Regions from separate parts of the Citrobacter sp. CFNIH10 genome, predicted to be linked through region 2. Evidence: predicted binding sites of a transcription regulator. Region 2 holds the regulator's gene; the other holds the start of a gene.
The links. Region 2 encodes PurR, which represses purine synthesis genes. Its sites were predicted from a motif close to CANGCAAACGTTTGCNTG; they were not measured.
Positions count from the first base shown of each region.

Region 1: a site for PurR is predicted at 3,974-3,991, ahead of cvpA (colicin V production protein). Genes of this name have one in related genera too.

Region 1 is NZ_CP026216.1:4,814,049-4,821,414, reverse strand. It holds gene truA (tRNA pseudouridine(38-40) synthase TruA) at 1-36, shown strand, start outside; gene C2U53_RS27565 (DedA family protein) at 61-720, shown strand; gene accD (acetyl-CoA carboxylase, carboxyltransferase subunit beta) at 874-1,788, shown strand; gene folC (bifunctional tetrahydrofolate synthase/dihydrofolate synthase) at 1,858-3,126, shown strand; gene dedD (cell division protein DedD) at 3,116-3,799, shown strand; gene cvpA (colicin V production protein) at 4,047-4,535, shown strand; gene purF (amidophosphoribosyltransferase) at 4,570-6,087, shown strand; gene C2U53_RS27535 (UbiX family flavin prenyltransferase) at 6,184-6,753, shown strand; gene argT (lysine/arginine/ornithine ABC transporter substrate-binding protein ArgT) at 7,042-7,366, shown strand, end outside.
Region 2 is NZ_CP026216.1:3,660,467-3,667,832, forward strand. It holds gene cfa (cyclopropane fatty acyl phospholipid synthase) at 1-981, opposite strand, end outside; gene punC (purine nucleoside transporter PunC) at 1,274-2,479, opposite strand; gene punR (DNA-binding transcriptional activator PunR) at 2,591-3,523, shown strand; gene purR (HTH-type transcriptional repressor PurR) at 3,520-4,545, opposite strand; gene C2U53_RS21530 (YnhF family membrane protein) at 4,839-4,928, shown strand; gene C2U53_RS21535 (MFS transporter) at 5,096-6,262, shown strand; gene sodB (superoxide dismutase [Fe]) at 6,309-6,890, opposite strand; gene C2U53_RS21545 (C40 family peptidase) at 7,017-7,366, opposite strand, start outside.

The sequences.
Region 1 (7,366 bases), 1.2 Mb from region 2:
AAACCGCCTATGGGCCCGCTCTTTCTGGCGGACTAATTCGAGTCGTATAAAGGCACAACTATGGACCTGATTTACTTTCTCATCGATTTTATCCTGCACATTGATGTGCACCTGGCGGAACTGGTCGCAGAGTACGGCGTCTGGGTTTACGCAATTTTGTTCCTGATTTTGTTCTGTGAAACCGGACTGGTGGTCACGCCGTTCCTGCCAGGGGACTCCCTGCTGTTTGTGGCGGGAGCGCTGGCGTCGCTGGGCACCAACGATCTCAATGTGCACCTGATGGTGGTGTTGATGCTGATTGCCGCGATTGTCGGGGATGCGGTGAACTACACTATTGGTCGCCTGTTCGGCGAGAAGTTATTCAGTAACCCGGACTCGAAGATTTTCCGCCGTAGCTATCTGGACAAAACACACCAGTTTTACGAAAAACACGGTGGAAAAACCATCATTCTCGCCCGCTTTGTGCCGATTGTCAGAACATTTGCACCGTTTGTGGCGGGAATGGGACATATGTCGTATCGTCATTTTGCGGCGTATAACGTGATAGGGGCGCTGTTGTGGGTTCTGCTCTTTACCTATGCCGGTTACTTCTTCGGCACCATTCCGATGATTCAGAACAACCTTAAGTTGCTGATCGTCGGGATTATTGTGGTATCGATCCTGCCGGGCGTGGTGGAAATTGTTCGCCATAAACGCGCAGCGTCACGTGTAACAAAATAGAAACTAACTCAGCGGTTCGACCACTTTTTTGTCCAAAGTTTCGGGCTGTTATGTTTTAATGTGCAACATTCATGGTCTGTTGGGGGCAAAAATGACATTATGCGCCCCCACGGCAAAACTGGAACACACCAGGTTCAGGCAGAAAGGTCATAAATGAGCTGGATTGAACGAATTAAAAGCAACATTACTCCCACCCGCAAGGCAAGCATTCCTGAAGGGGTGTGGACTAAGTGTGATAGCTGCGGTCAGGTTTTATACCGTGCTGAGCTGGAACGTAATCTTGAGGTCTGTCCGAAGTGTGACCATCACATGCGTATGTCGGCGCGTAACCGCCTGCATAGCCTGTTAGATGAAGGAACGCTGGTGGAGCTGGGTAGCGAACTCGAGCCGAAAGACGTGCTGAAGTTCCGTGACTCCAAGAAATACAAAGACCGTCTGGCGTCCGCGCAAAAGGAAACCGGCGAGAAAGATTCGCTGGTCGTGATGAAGGGTACGCTTCACGGCATGCCGGTTGTGGCAGCGGCATTTGAGTTTGCTTTCATGGGCGGCTCGATGGGTTCTGTGGTCGGCGCACGTTTTGTCCGTGCCGTTGAACAGGCGCTGGAAGATAACTGCCCGCTGGTATGCTTCTCCGCCTCCGGCGGTGCGCGTATGCAGGAAGCGCTGATGTCGCTGATGCAGATGGCGAAAACCTCTGCGGCGCTGGCAAAAATGCAGGAGCGCGGTCTGCCGTACATCTCCGTGCTGACTGACCCAACAATGGGCGGCGTTTCTGCAAGCTTCGCGATGCTCGGCGATCTCAACATTGCTGAACCGAAAGCGCTGATCGGCTTCGCGGGTCCGCGCGTTATCGAGCAAACCGTACGTGAGAAACTGCCGCCGGGATTCCAGCGCAGTGAGTTTCTGATCGAAAAAGGCGCTATCGATATGATCATCCGCCGTCCGGAGATGCGCCTGAAACTGGCGAGCATTCTGGCGAAGCTGATGAATCTGCCGGCGCCAAATCCGGATACCCCGCGTGAAGGCGTAGTGGTGCCGCCGGTGCCGGATCAGGAACCCGAGGCCTGATAACTGAAAAGGGCAGGGCCACAGGCGCTGCCCTTTTGCTTTTCTCAACGTAACGATTTCACGGGCATCATGAATAACAAACGTATTCCTAAAGCCACGTCGCCCCTGGCCTCGTGGCTTTCTTATCTGGAAAACCTCCACGCGAAAACGATCGATCTGGGCCTTGAGCGCGTAAGCCAGGTGGCTGCGCGACTGGGCGTACTGAAGCCTGCGCCGTTTGTCTTCACCGTGGCTGGCACTAATGGCAAAGGCACGACCTGCCGGACGCTGGAGTCGGTATTGACGGCGGCGGGATATAACGTCGGGGTATACAGTTCGCCACATCTGGTGCGTTACACCGAACGTGTGCGTGTACGTGGCAATGAACTGCCCGAATCGGCTCACACCGAATCCTTTGCCGAGATCGAAGCGGCGCGTGGGGACATCTCGCTGACCTATTTCGAATACGGCACTTTGTCTGCATTGTGGCTGTTTAAGCAGGCACAACTGGATGTGGTGATCCTGGAAGTTGGGCTGGGTGGACGACTCGACGCGACGAATATCGTCGATGCCGATGTTGGCGTAGTCACCAGCATCGCGCTGGATCATACCGACTGGCTGGGGCCGGATCGTGAGAGCATTGGCCGTGAAAAGGCCGGTATTTTCCGTGCGGGAAAACCGGCGATTGTCGGCGAACCCGAAATGCCCTATACCATCGCCGATGTCGCACTGGAGAAAGGCGCGCGGTTACAGCGTCGTGGCGAGGACTGGCAGTTTACGGTAACGGAGACGGGCTGGTCCTTTAGCGATCGCCACGGTAGCCTGGTGGATTTACCGCTGCCACAGGTGCCTCAACCTAATGCGGCGACTGCGCTGGCGGCACTGCGCGCCAGCGGCCTGAACGTCAGTGAGCAGGCGATTCGCGACGGGATTGCCCGGGCGATTCTACCAGGACGTTTCCAGATTGTGAGCGAGTCGCCGCGCGTCATTCTTGATGTCGCGCATAATCCTCATGCGGCGGAATATCTCACCGGACGGCTGAAAATGTTGCCGAAAAAGGGGCGCGTTCTTGCCGTTATCGGTATGCTACATGATAAGGATATTGCGGGAACGTTGGCCTGGTTGAAAAGCGTGGTCGACGACTGGTATTGTGCTCCGCTGGAAGGCCCCCGGGGCGCAACGGCAGAACAACTGCTGGAACATCTCGGTAAAGGCAGTGTCTATGACAGTGTCGCGCTGGCATGGCATGCGGCGCTGGCAGACGCGAGACCAGAAGATACCGTACTGGTGTGCGGTTCATTTCACACGGTTGCACATGTCATGGAAGTGATGGACGCGGGGAGAATCGGTGGCGAGTAAGTTTCAGAATCGTTTAGTCGGCACGATCGTGCTGGTCGCGCTGGGCGTCATTGTGTTGCCCGGGCTGCTCGACGGGCAGAAAAAACATTATCAGGATGAATTCGCGGCGATCCCGCTGGTCCCGAAACCGGGCGATCGCGATGAGCCGGATATGATGCCAGCGGCAACGCAGGCTTTGCCGACTCAGCCGCCAGAAGGGGCGGCGGAAGAGGTACGGGCAGGCGATGCGGCGGCACCGTCGTTGGATCCGTCACGCTATGCATCAGCGAATAATCCTGAGCTTGATTCGACGCCAGCGCCGGTAGAGCAGCCCAAACCAAAACCGGTTGAAAAGCCGAAGCCGCAACCGAAGCCGCCTGTAGAGGCAACGCCTGCTCCGGTTCCCGCTCCTGCGCCAAAACCGGCGGCAGAAGAGAAACCGGCGCCAACGGGTAAAGCCTACGTTGTGCAGTTAGGGGCGCTGAAAAATGCCGATAAGGTCAATGAGATCGTGGGTAAACTTCGTGCCGCAGGTTTCCGGGTATATACTTCTCCGTCAACGCCAGTACAGGGTAAAATAACCCGTATTCTCGTGGGGCCGGATGCATCACGCGACAAGCTGAAAGGCTCGCTCGGCGAGCTACAGCAAATCTCCGGATTAAGCGGAGTGGTGATGGGGTACAGCCCGAACTAAGTGAGGGTTGCCTGATGACAGCGCTCGGCGTCTTATCAGGCTTCCAATCTTGTTGTATGTCGGCCGGATAAGGCGTTTACACCGCCATCCGGCAGTGCCCGAAGAGGCATAAAACGGTATGGCGTTGAAGTTTTTTTCAGCGCCATTTTTATTTACGCGCGGGAAGGAAATCCCTACGCAAACGTTTTCTTTTTCTGTTAGAATGCGCCCCGAACAGGACGACAGGGCGTAAAATCGTGGGACACATATGGTCTGGATTGATTACGCCATTATCGCGGTGATTGGTTTTTCCTGTCTGGTTAGCCTGATCCGTGGCTTTGTTCGTGAAGCGTTATCGTTGGTGACATGGGGTTGTGCTTTCTTTGTCGCCAGCCATTACTACACTTACCTGTCTGTCTGGTTTTCGGGCTTTGAAGACGAACTGGTTCGAAACGGGATTGCCATCGCGGTGCTGTTTATCGCGACGCTGATCGTCGGCGCCATTGTGAACTACGTGGTAGGGCAACTGGTTGAGAAAACCGGTCTGTCAGGTACCGACCGGGTTCTGGGGGTCTGTTTCGGGGCTCTGCGCGGCGTGTTGATTGTGGCTGCTATTCTGTTCTTTCTCGACACCTTTACCGGCCTGTCGAAAGGTGAGGACTGGAGTAAGTCACAGCTGATCCCGGAGTTCAGTTTCATCATCAGATGGTTCTTTGACTATCTGCAAAGCTCGTCAAGTTTCTTGCCCAGAGCATAAGCGTTGGGTTGTAGCTTAACGAGGAAAAAGACGTATGTGCGGTATTGTCGGTATCGCCGGTGTTATGCCGGTTAACCAGTCGATTTATGACGCCTTAACAGTGCTTCAGCATCGTGGTCAGGATGCCGCTGGCATTATCACCATCGATGCAAATAACTGCTTCCGTTTGCGTAAGGCAAACGGTCTGGTGAGTGATGTTTTTGAAGCTCGCCACATGCAGCGTATGCAGGGCAACATGGGCATCGGTCATGTGCGTTATCCAACGGCTGGCAGCTCCAGCGCCTCTGAAGCTCAACCTTTCTACGTCAACTCCCCGTATGGCATCACGCTTGCCCACAATGGCAACCTGACCAATGCCCACGAACTGCGTAAAAAGCTGTTTGAGGAGAAGCGCCGTCACATCAATACCACCTCAGATTCTGAGATCCTGCTCAATATCTTCGCCAGTGAACTGGATAACTTCCGTCACTACCCGCTGGAAGCAGACAACATTTTTGCCGCGATTGCCGCGACCAACCGCCAGATCCGCGGCGCGTATGCCTGTGTGGCGATGATTATTGGTCACGGTATGGTTGCCTTCCGTGACCCGAACGGTATCCGTCCGCTGGTGTTGGGTAAACGTGATGTCGGCGACGGTCGCACCGAATATATGGTGGCGTCTGAAAGCGTCGCGCTGGATACCCTGGGCTTTGAATTCCTGCGTGACGTTGCGTCGGGCGAAGCGGTTTATATCACGGAGAAAGGGCAGCTATTCACCCGTCAGTGTGCCGAAAACCCGGTCAGCAATCCGTGCCTGTTCGAGTATGTTTACTTCGCGCGTCCGGATTCCTTCATCGACAAGATTTCCGTTTACAGCGCCCGTGTGAACATGGGTACCAAGCTTGGCGAAAAAATTGCTCGTGAGTGGGAGGATTTGGATATCGACGTGGTCATCCCGATTCCAGAAACCTCCTGCGATATCGCGCTGGAAATTGCGCGTATTCTCGGCAAGCCGTACCGTCAGGGGTTTGTGAAAAACCGCTACGTTGGTCGTACCTTTATCATGCCGGGACAGCAGCTGCGCCGTAAGTCCGTACGCCGCAAACTGAACGCCAACCGCGCGGAGTTCCGCGATAAAAATGTTCTGCTGGTGGATGACTCCATTGTGCGCGGCACCACCTCAGAGCAGATTATTGAGATGGCACGTGAAGCCGGGGCGAAAAAGGTCTATCTGGCCTCTGCGGCACCAGAGATTCGCTTCCCGAACGTGTACGGCATCGATATGCCTACTGCAAACGAACTGATTGCGCATGGTCGTGAAGTGGATGAGATTCGCCAGATCATCGGCGCAGACGGTCTTATCTTCCAGGACCTGGACGATCTGATCGACGCGGTCCGTACCGAAAACCCGGATATCCAGCAGTTTGAATGTTCCGTGTTTAACGGCGTATACGTTACGAAGGATGTAGATCAGCAGTATCTCGATTTTCTCGATTCCCTGCGTAATGACGATGCCAAAGCAGTTCAGTTGCAGAACGAAGTTGAAAACCTCGAGATGCACAACGAAGGGTAATCTCTGACCTGCCAGGGGGCGAATCCCGCCCCCTGACTTGCAACTCCCCATAAAATCCTGCAAAGTCAGCCCAGAAGTCAGACAGGGCGATAAATCATGAAGCGACTCATTATTGGTATTTCGGGTGCCAGCGGCGCCATTTACGGCGTGCGGCTGCTCCAGGTGTTGCGCGATGTACCGGATGTTGAAACGCATCTGATCATGAGCCAGGCCGCCCGCCAGACGCTTTCTCTCGAGACTGACTTATCGCTGCGTGATGTTCAGGCGCTCGCGAGCGTGACGCACGATGCGCGCGATATTGCCGCCAGCATCTCCTCCGGCTCTTTTCAGACCGCCGGAATGGTCATTCTGCCGTGCTCAATTAAAACGCTTTCTGGCATTGTCCATAGCTATACCGATGGCCTGTTGACCCGCGCGGCAGACGTGGTGTTAAAAGAGCGCCGCCCACTGGTGCTGTGCGTTCGGGAAACGCCGCTCCATCTGGGGCATTTGCGCTTAATGACCCAGGCAGCGGAAATTGGTGCGGTCATTATGCCACCGGTTCCGGCGTTTTATCATCGTCCACAGACGCTGGATGATGTGATAAATCAGACAGTTAATCGCGTCCTCGATCAGTTTGATATCGCCCTTCCGCAGGACCTTTTTACCCGTTGGCAGGGTGCATAATATTGCCCCGTCGGCGGGCCTTTTTGCATCAATTGCCCTGAAACAGGGCAATTTTGTAACCGCGATCATATCCTCAACATTTAATTCGCTAAATCCATCTGAAACGCTGCGGTTCATCCGTCAGACCTGCTATCTTCAACATCAGGACAATATTGCAACGTTTTATTAACATATTTAACGTCGAATATCCCGAGCGGCGCGAAAATGGCATAAGACCTGCATGAAAAAGCCTGCAAACGCACAACACAACGTAAAACATAATAAAGTCATTCCACTTGAGGGTTATGTATGAAGAAGTCAATTCTCGCTCTGTCATTGCTGATTGGTCTATCTGCTACTGCATCCAGCTATGCAGCGCTGCCGCAAACGGTGCGCATTGGCACGGATACCACCTACGCTCCGTTCTCTTCAAAAGATGCCAAAGGCGACTTCATCGGCTTTGATATCGATTTGGGCAATGAGATGTGTAAGCGTATGCAGGTCAAATGTACCTGGGTCGCCAGTGATTTCGATGCACTGATCCCGTCGCTCAAAGCGAAGAAAATTGATGCCATTATCTCTTCGCTCTCCATAACCGATAAGCGCCAGCAGGAAATTGCCTTCTCCGACAAAC
Region 2 (7,366 bases):
ACGCTCGTACCATGCCATCAGCGTCTTGTCGTAATCCGCGCCGAAGTTATGCCAGTCTTCCATCACAAAGTGCGATTCACTGGCGTTGGCTATCTGACGTACTGACGGGAGGCACCCATTCGGGAAGATATACTTGTTGATCCACGGGTCGACATTATTGTCGGTTTTTTTCGAACCGATGGTATGTAATAAGAACAGCCCTTCGGGTTTCAGATTGCGATCAACCACGTCAAAATAGGTCGCGTAATTTTTAGGGCCGACGTGCTCAAACATGCCTACCGAGACAATGCGGTCAAACTGATCGTGCAAATCACGATAATCCTGCAACAGAATCGACACATCCAACCCGGCACAGCGGGCCTGAGCCATTTTCTGCTGCTCGGCTGAAATCGTCACGCCAACCACACTGACGCCGTAATGCGTCGCCATATAGTGCGATAACCCCCCCCAGCCGCAGCCAATATCCAGCACACGCATACCGGGTTGCAGTTGCAATTTCTCGCAGATTAACCGCAGTTTGGCCTGCTGCGCCGCCTCCAGAGTATCCGCGTCTTTCCAGTACGCGCAGGAATACTGCATAAAGGGGTCGAGCATACGGCTGAATAGATCGTTGCCGAGATCGTAATGTTCTTTACCGACGATCCACGCTCGTTTTTTACTTTGCAGATTGAACAGGCGAGCGGCCGCGATGCGGAGGGTATCTTTGAAATGATGGGGAAGTTGGTTTTCCAGTCCTGCTCGCAGAACTTTGCTAAAAAACTGGTCCAGCCGATCGCATTCCCACCAGCCATCCATGTAACTCTCACCCAGACCGAGCGACCCCTCTTGTAAAACGCGTTTGAAAAAATCGGGGTTTTTAACGCGTATATCTGCTGGTGAAGAGCCGTTGATGGCAATGCCCGCGCGGCTTAATAATTCGTTAGTGATACGGTACCAGTCGTCATCCGGTACGCTGACTTCTTCTATACACGATGAACTCATAGTTTCTCCATCACTGGTCGGTGATCAGAACCTTAAAACAGCGTAGACGCTTTTTGGGCTTTGTGAGAAATCTCACGGAAACATTCCGCGAGTCTATTATCCGACGTAGAACAGAGGAAGGGAGGACCCCTTGCCGAAAAGGCCATCCATGGGGAACCGGGAACGCTCCGGTTCCCGTTAACACATAATAATTATCGTAATTTTTAACAACCGAAATTTAGTATAGGCCTCAAAAAACGATGATACAACCAAAAATTGTTAGCCGACTAATTAACGGTGATTATGAGTGATATCAATGGGATTCGCTGTGGGCAATCCCGCAATTATCATGCTGCGCACAGTCGTTAGAAGGATGCAGTTGCATCTTATAGCCCAGTCCAGCCAGTACCACCGTAGACAACATCACGCTGGTCGTGGTCAACAGCGGTGTGCTGATAAGCCAGGAAACGACCAGGCTTGCCAGGAAGCACAGACCCAACTGCAGGGTATTTTGCAGGGCTGCGGCACGACCCGTCGCCTGCGGGAATGGACGCAGCGCCTGGGCAACCACAATCGGGTAAATAGCCCCGTTGGCAATCGCCATTATGCAGAAGGGGATCAGGATCTCTGCAAGCGTGATGTGATGGATAAAACTTGCCGCCCAGGTTGCCACCACGCTCAGCGCATAGATAACCAGCAGCCAGGGCAGGAGCTGTTGTCCCTGCCATTTTTGCAACGCGGCGCGACAGCCATAGCCGCCAATCAGAAAAGCAATGGTCTGCGGTACGTAGCTCAGCCCAATCACCGCCGGGCTGTAGCCCATTTCACTCAAAATAAACGGGGAACCGGTCAACCACGCAAAGAAGCTGGCAGAACAGGCGGCGTAAATCAGGACGTTGCCGCGGTACGCTTTCGCACGCAGCAGGGTGGTGAACGTCAGTTTGTCCTTGCTGTCATCGCGAGCCCGGGTGGTGGGCTTTAAAAACAGGGCGGGCAGCATCAGCAGCAGCGTGATGAAAAACAGCGTGGCAAAGATCGCCTGCCAGGAAAGATGGGTCAGAATCCAACTGCCTAATAACGGCGCCAGTGCAGGAGACAGCCCGACCAGCGGCATGATGGTCGCGAAAATGCGGTTAATTTTATGAGAAGGATAGTAATCGGTAACCAGCGCCTGCCAGATGACGGTCGCCGCGCAGACTCCCACGGCCTGAATAAAACGCAGTACTAACAGGCCCGTTGCGCTCTCCACCCACAGCATACCCAGGCTACCGAGGGCGAAGACAGACAGACCCAGCAACAGGATCGGTTTACGGCCATAACGGTCAGAGAGGGGTCCCCACAGCAGTTGGGCGACGGCAAAGCCTGCTAAAAACAGACTCAGGCTGGCGCTGACGGCAGAGGCCGGTGTTTGCAGGTCAGATTGAATGGCGGCAAAAGCGGGCAAATACATGTCGGTTGCCAGAAAACCCAACACGCTGAGCCCTGCCAGCCAGACTAAAAACCCTTTTCCTGGTTGCATAGTTGTACTCTAATTTTGATTAATCACACTGGCGCAGAGTGTAGGGAGTGAATTTGGGCTTGTGAAACGGTAATATTTGTTTATTGCATTCAAAAATTTTGTAGGCAGATTATGTGGTCAGAATATGCGCTGGAAGTGGTCGATGCCGTGGCACGCAACGGGAGCTTCAGTTCCGCGGCCCAGGAGTTGCACCGGGTGCCTTCAGCGGTCAGCTATACGGTTCGCCAACTGGAAGAGTGGCTGGCCGTCCCGCTTTTTGAACGTCGCCATCGTGATGTGGTGTTAACCCCGGCGGGCGCCTGGTTTTTGAAAGAAGGCCGCTCTGTCATCAAAAAAATGCAGATCACGCGTCAACAGTGTCAGCAGATCGCTAACGGCTGGCGTGGGCAACTCCCCATTGCGGTGGACAATATCGTGCGCCCGGAACGCACGCGGCAATTGATCGTCGATTTCTACCGCCACTTTGATGACGTGGAACTACTGGTCTTCCAGGAGGTGTTTAATGGCGTGTGGGACGCGCTGTCAGATGGTCGGGTCGAACTCGCCATCGGGGCAACCCAGGCGATCCCGGTTGGCGGACGATACACTTTCCGCGATATGGGTAAGCTGAGCTGGTGTTGTGTCGTTGCCAGTACGCATCCGCTGGCCGCCATGAGCGGGCCGTTAAGCGATGACACGTTGCGCAACTGGCCGTCGCTGGTGCTGGAAGATACCTCCCGCACGCTGCCGAAACGCGTGACCTGGCTGCTGGACAATCAGAAGCGGGTGGTGGTGCCGGACTGGGATTCTTCCGCGACTTGTATCAGCGCCGGACTCTGTGTCGGCATGGTCCCGACACATTTCGCCAAGCCGTATCTCAACAAGGGGCAGTGGGTCGCGTTAAATCTGGAGAATCCTTTCCCGGATGCGGCCTGTTGCCTGACCTGGCAGCAGAATGATATGTCACCTGCGCTGATCTGGCTGCTGGATTATCTGGGAGACAGTGAAACGCTGAACAAAGAGTGGCTGCGGGAGCCCGATGAGACTCCCGCAGAAGAGGCTTAACGACGGTAGTCGCGGAACGGGCCATCCGCCACGGAGCGGCGCTCCACCAGGCGCGGGTGGACTTCAATAGACTGCGACTCTTCGCGTTTATTGACGATACGGTCCAGTAACATATTAAAGGCCGTCTCACCCAGTGAATCTTTCGGCTGGTGGATGGTGGTCAACGCTGGTGTAAAGAAGCGGGCGTTGCGCACGTTGTCGTAGCCAATCAGCGACACGTCCTGCGGGACGCGCAGACCCATCTCATCAGCGGCGCAAAGGGCGCCCATCGCCATGACATCGCCGCCACAGAAGACCGCCGTTGGGCGATGCGCCTGCGACAGAATTTGCTGCATGGCGCGGTAGCCGGATTCCGGCTCGAAGTCGCCTTGAACAATCCAGTTTTCAGGCACTTTAATCAGCGCTTCATCCATCGCTTTCATAAATCCGGCCAAACGGCCTGCGCCGGTGTTACGCTCCATCAGTCCTGGGATCACGCCAATTTCGCGATGTCCACGCTCGACGAGGTAACGGCCTGCCATGTAGCCGCCCTCGAAGGCGTTATCAATCACCGTATCAGTGAAGTCGGCTTTGGCTTCGCCCCAGTCCATCACCACCATTGGGATATGACGATATTCTTCCAGCATCGAGAGCAGGGGATCGGGGTATTCGGAACACATTACCAGCAGGCCATCAACGCGTTTTTGCGCCATCATCGACAGATAGGCACGCTGCTTTTCCAGGTTGTTCCAGACGTTGCCGAGGATCAGGGTATAGCCCTTCTGGAAGCAGTTCTTCTCAACCGCTTCAATAATTTCAGCAAAATAGGGGGCTTCGCTGCTCGTCGCCAGCAAACCGATAGATTTGGTATGGTTAACTTTCAGGCTACGGGCAACCGCGCTGGGGGAATAGTGCAATTCTTTGATTGCCGCCCACACTGCATTGCGTGTTTCTTCAGCGACGAAACGCGTTTTGTTAATTACGTGTGACACGGTTGTAGTGGAAACGTTTGCGCGCTTCGCTACATCTTTAATTGTTGCCATTAAATCTCACTCCAGACCCAACCTGAACATTAAATTACGCCAAGTAAACGTTTGCCTTTACTCATCCTGTGCCCAACGTCAGGGCTGCGGCACGCCGGGAAACGACACGGAACGTCAGGAAGGGGTCAATGGCCGGTACGCTAATCAAGTAAGCGTCGAATTTTGTCTGATCTTTACGAAAAGGGGAAGTATTAAAAGCACATATCACTCTAAATCGTGGGAGATTTTTACACTCAAGTGTGTAAAAATGCGCTATATCACTTTTTGTGTGGGTATAAAAAGGAGAAAAGTTGATGAGCACCGATCTGAAATTTTCATTAGTGACCACGTTTATTGTCCTGGCTTTAATCGTTGCGGGCGGCCTGACGGCGGCACTGCACTGATCCCCTCGGGGGAGTTCCTGCTCCCTCGAACCTCCCGCCATATTGTTATTGAATTTGCAAAAGTCTTTTGTATTTTTGTTAACTTCTCTTTTTTTGTGATTGATGTCATGCTTTTGACTCTTTGTTAAGCATCGCGCCCTGTCGCGAAGAGCCGGAGTCATCACTGCATGAAAATCAATTATCCGTTACTGGCGCTGGCCATTGGTGCGTTTGGCATCGGTACCACCGAATTCTCGCCAATGGGTCTGCTGCCCGTCATCGCGCGTGGCGTTGATGTGTCTATTCCCGCGGCAGGTATGCTGATTAGTGCCTATGCGGTCGGCGTGATGGTCGGCGCGCCGTTGATGACGCTGTTGCTGTCACATCGCGGACGCCGTAATGCGCTCATTTTTCTGATGGCTATCTTTACGCTCGGTAACGTGCTCTCGGCGATTTCACCGGATTACACCACGCTGATGTTGTCACGTATTTTAACCAGCCTTAACCACGGCGCATTCTTCGGCCTGGGCTCGGTGGTGGCGGCAAGCGTGGTGCCGAAGCACAAACAGGCGAGCGCCGTTGCGACCATGTTTATGGGGCTGACCATCGCCAATATCGGCGGTGTGCCGGCGGCGACCTGGCTGGGTGAAACCATCGGCTGGCGAATGTCGTTTATGGCGACAGCGGGGCTGGGGGTTATCTCGATGTTGAGTCTCTTCTTATCATTGCCAAAAGGCGGTGCCGGGGCGCGCCCGGAAGTGAAAAAAGAGCTGGCGGTGCTGATGCGTCCTCAGGTGCTCTCCGCGCTACTGACTACCGTACTGGGAGCGGGCGCCATGTTCACGCTCTATACCTATATTTCGCCTGTTCTGCAAAGCATCACCCATGCGACACCGGCCTTTGTGACCGGGATGCTGGTTCTGATCGGTGTGGGCTTCTCCATTGGCAACTACCTCGGAGGGAAACTGGCCGATCGCTCGGTTAACGGCACGCTGAAGGGCTTTTTGCTGCTGCTGATGGTAATTATGCTGGCGATCCCTTTCCTGGCGCAGAATGAACTGGGCGCGGCGGTCAGCATGGTGGTCTGGGGGGCGGCAACCTTTGCGGTCGTCCCTCCGTTACAAATGCGCGTCATGCGTGTGGCTCATGAAGCGCCGGGTCTCTCATCTTCCGTGAACATTGGCGCGTTTAACCTTGGAAATGCGCTGGGCGCTGCGGCTGGCGGGGCCGTCATTTCAGGCGGATTAGGTTACAGCTTTGTTCCTGTGATGGGGGCGATTGTGGCGGGTATGGCGCTGTTGCTGGTGTTTATCTCGGCGAGAAAACAACCTGAACAGGTGTGCGTCGCCAGTTAACGGCAGGACAAAAACGCAGAAGGGATTCCCTTCTGCGTTATCTTTTTTACGCGGCGAAGTTCTTCGCTACAAACTCCCAGTTTACCAGCGCCCAGAAGTGTTCCAGGTAGCCAGGACGCGCATTGCGGTAGTCAATGTAGTATGCATGCTCCCATACGTCGACGGTCATCAACGGCGTGGCGTCGGTGGTCAACGGCGTGCCAGCGTTGGAGGTGGAAACGATAGCCAGCTTGCCCTCTTTTCCTTTAACCAGCCAGGTCCAGCCAGAGCCGAAGTTTTTGATCGCCGCGTCGGTAAATTGCGCTTTGAACTCGGCAAAGCTGCCGAAAGAGGCGGCAATCGCGTCAGCCAGTTCGCCGGTTGGCTCGCCACCAGCATTCGGTGCCAGGCAGTTCCAGTAGAACGTGTGGTTCCAGACCTGAGCAGCGTTATTGAACACGCCGCCTTCCGAACTGCGTACGATCTCTTCCAGTGATTTCCCTTCAAAGGCGGTGCCTTTGATCAGGTTGTTCAGGTTGGTGACATAGGTCTGATGGTGCTTGCCATAGTGATATTCCAGCGTCTCGGCGGAAATGTGCGGCGCAAGCGCATCTTTGGCATACGGTAGTGCAGGTAATTCGAACGACATTGCTTCTCTCCTTATTATTAATAGTATTTCGCGCAATAACCTTATTGTGCGTAAGGATAGGGTAGCAAATTGAAAGGTGAGACAAAAGATGAACTTACCCTGTTGCGTTAACAACAGGGTAAAGTTTTAACGAATGGTTTTGGGCGTCATGACCCGGCGAGCGCCGACATAGTGGCGTTGCCAGTAATCTTCGCTGAGCGATGTGATCTGGATTTCCTGACCGCTGCGCGGTGACTGAATAAATTTGCCGTTGCCGACATAAACGCCGACGTGATCGGCAGTACCACGTCCCTGAGTGCGGAAGAACACCAGATCGCCATTTTTCAATTCCCCACGATCAATCGGTGCGGCATCACGCAGGTGATACATTTCATTTGCTGTGCGCGGAATACGGAATTTAACCAGATCTTTATAAGCGTAATAAACCAGACCGCTGCAATCGAAACCGGTGCGCGGAGACGTACCACCCCAGCGGT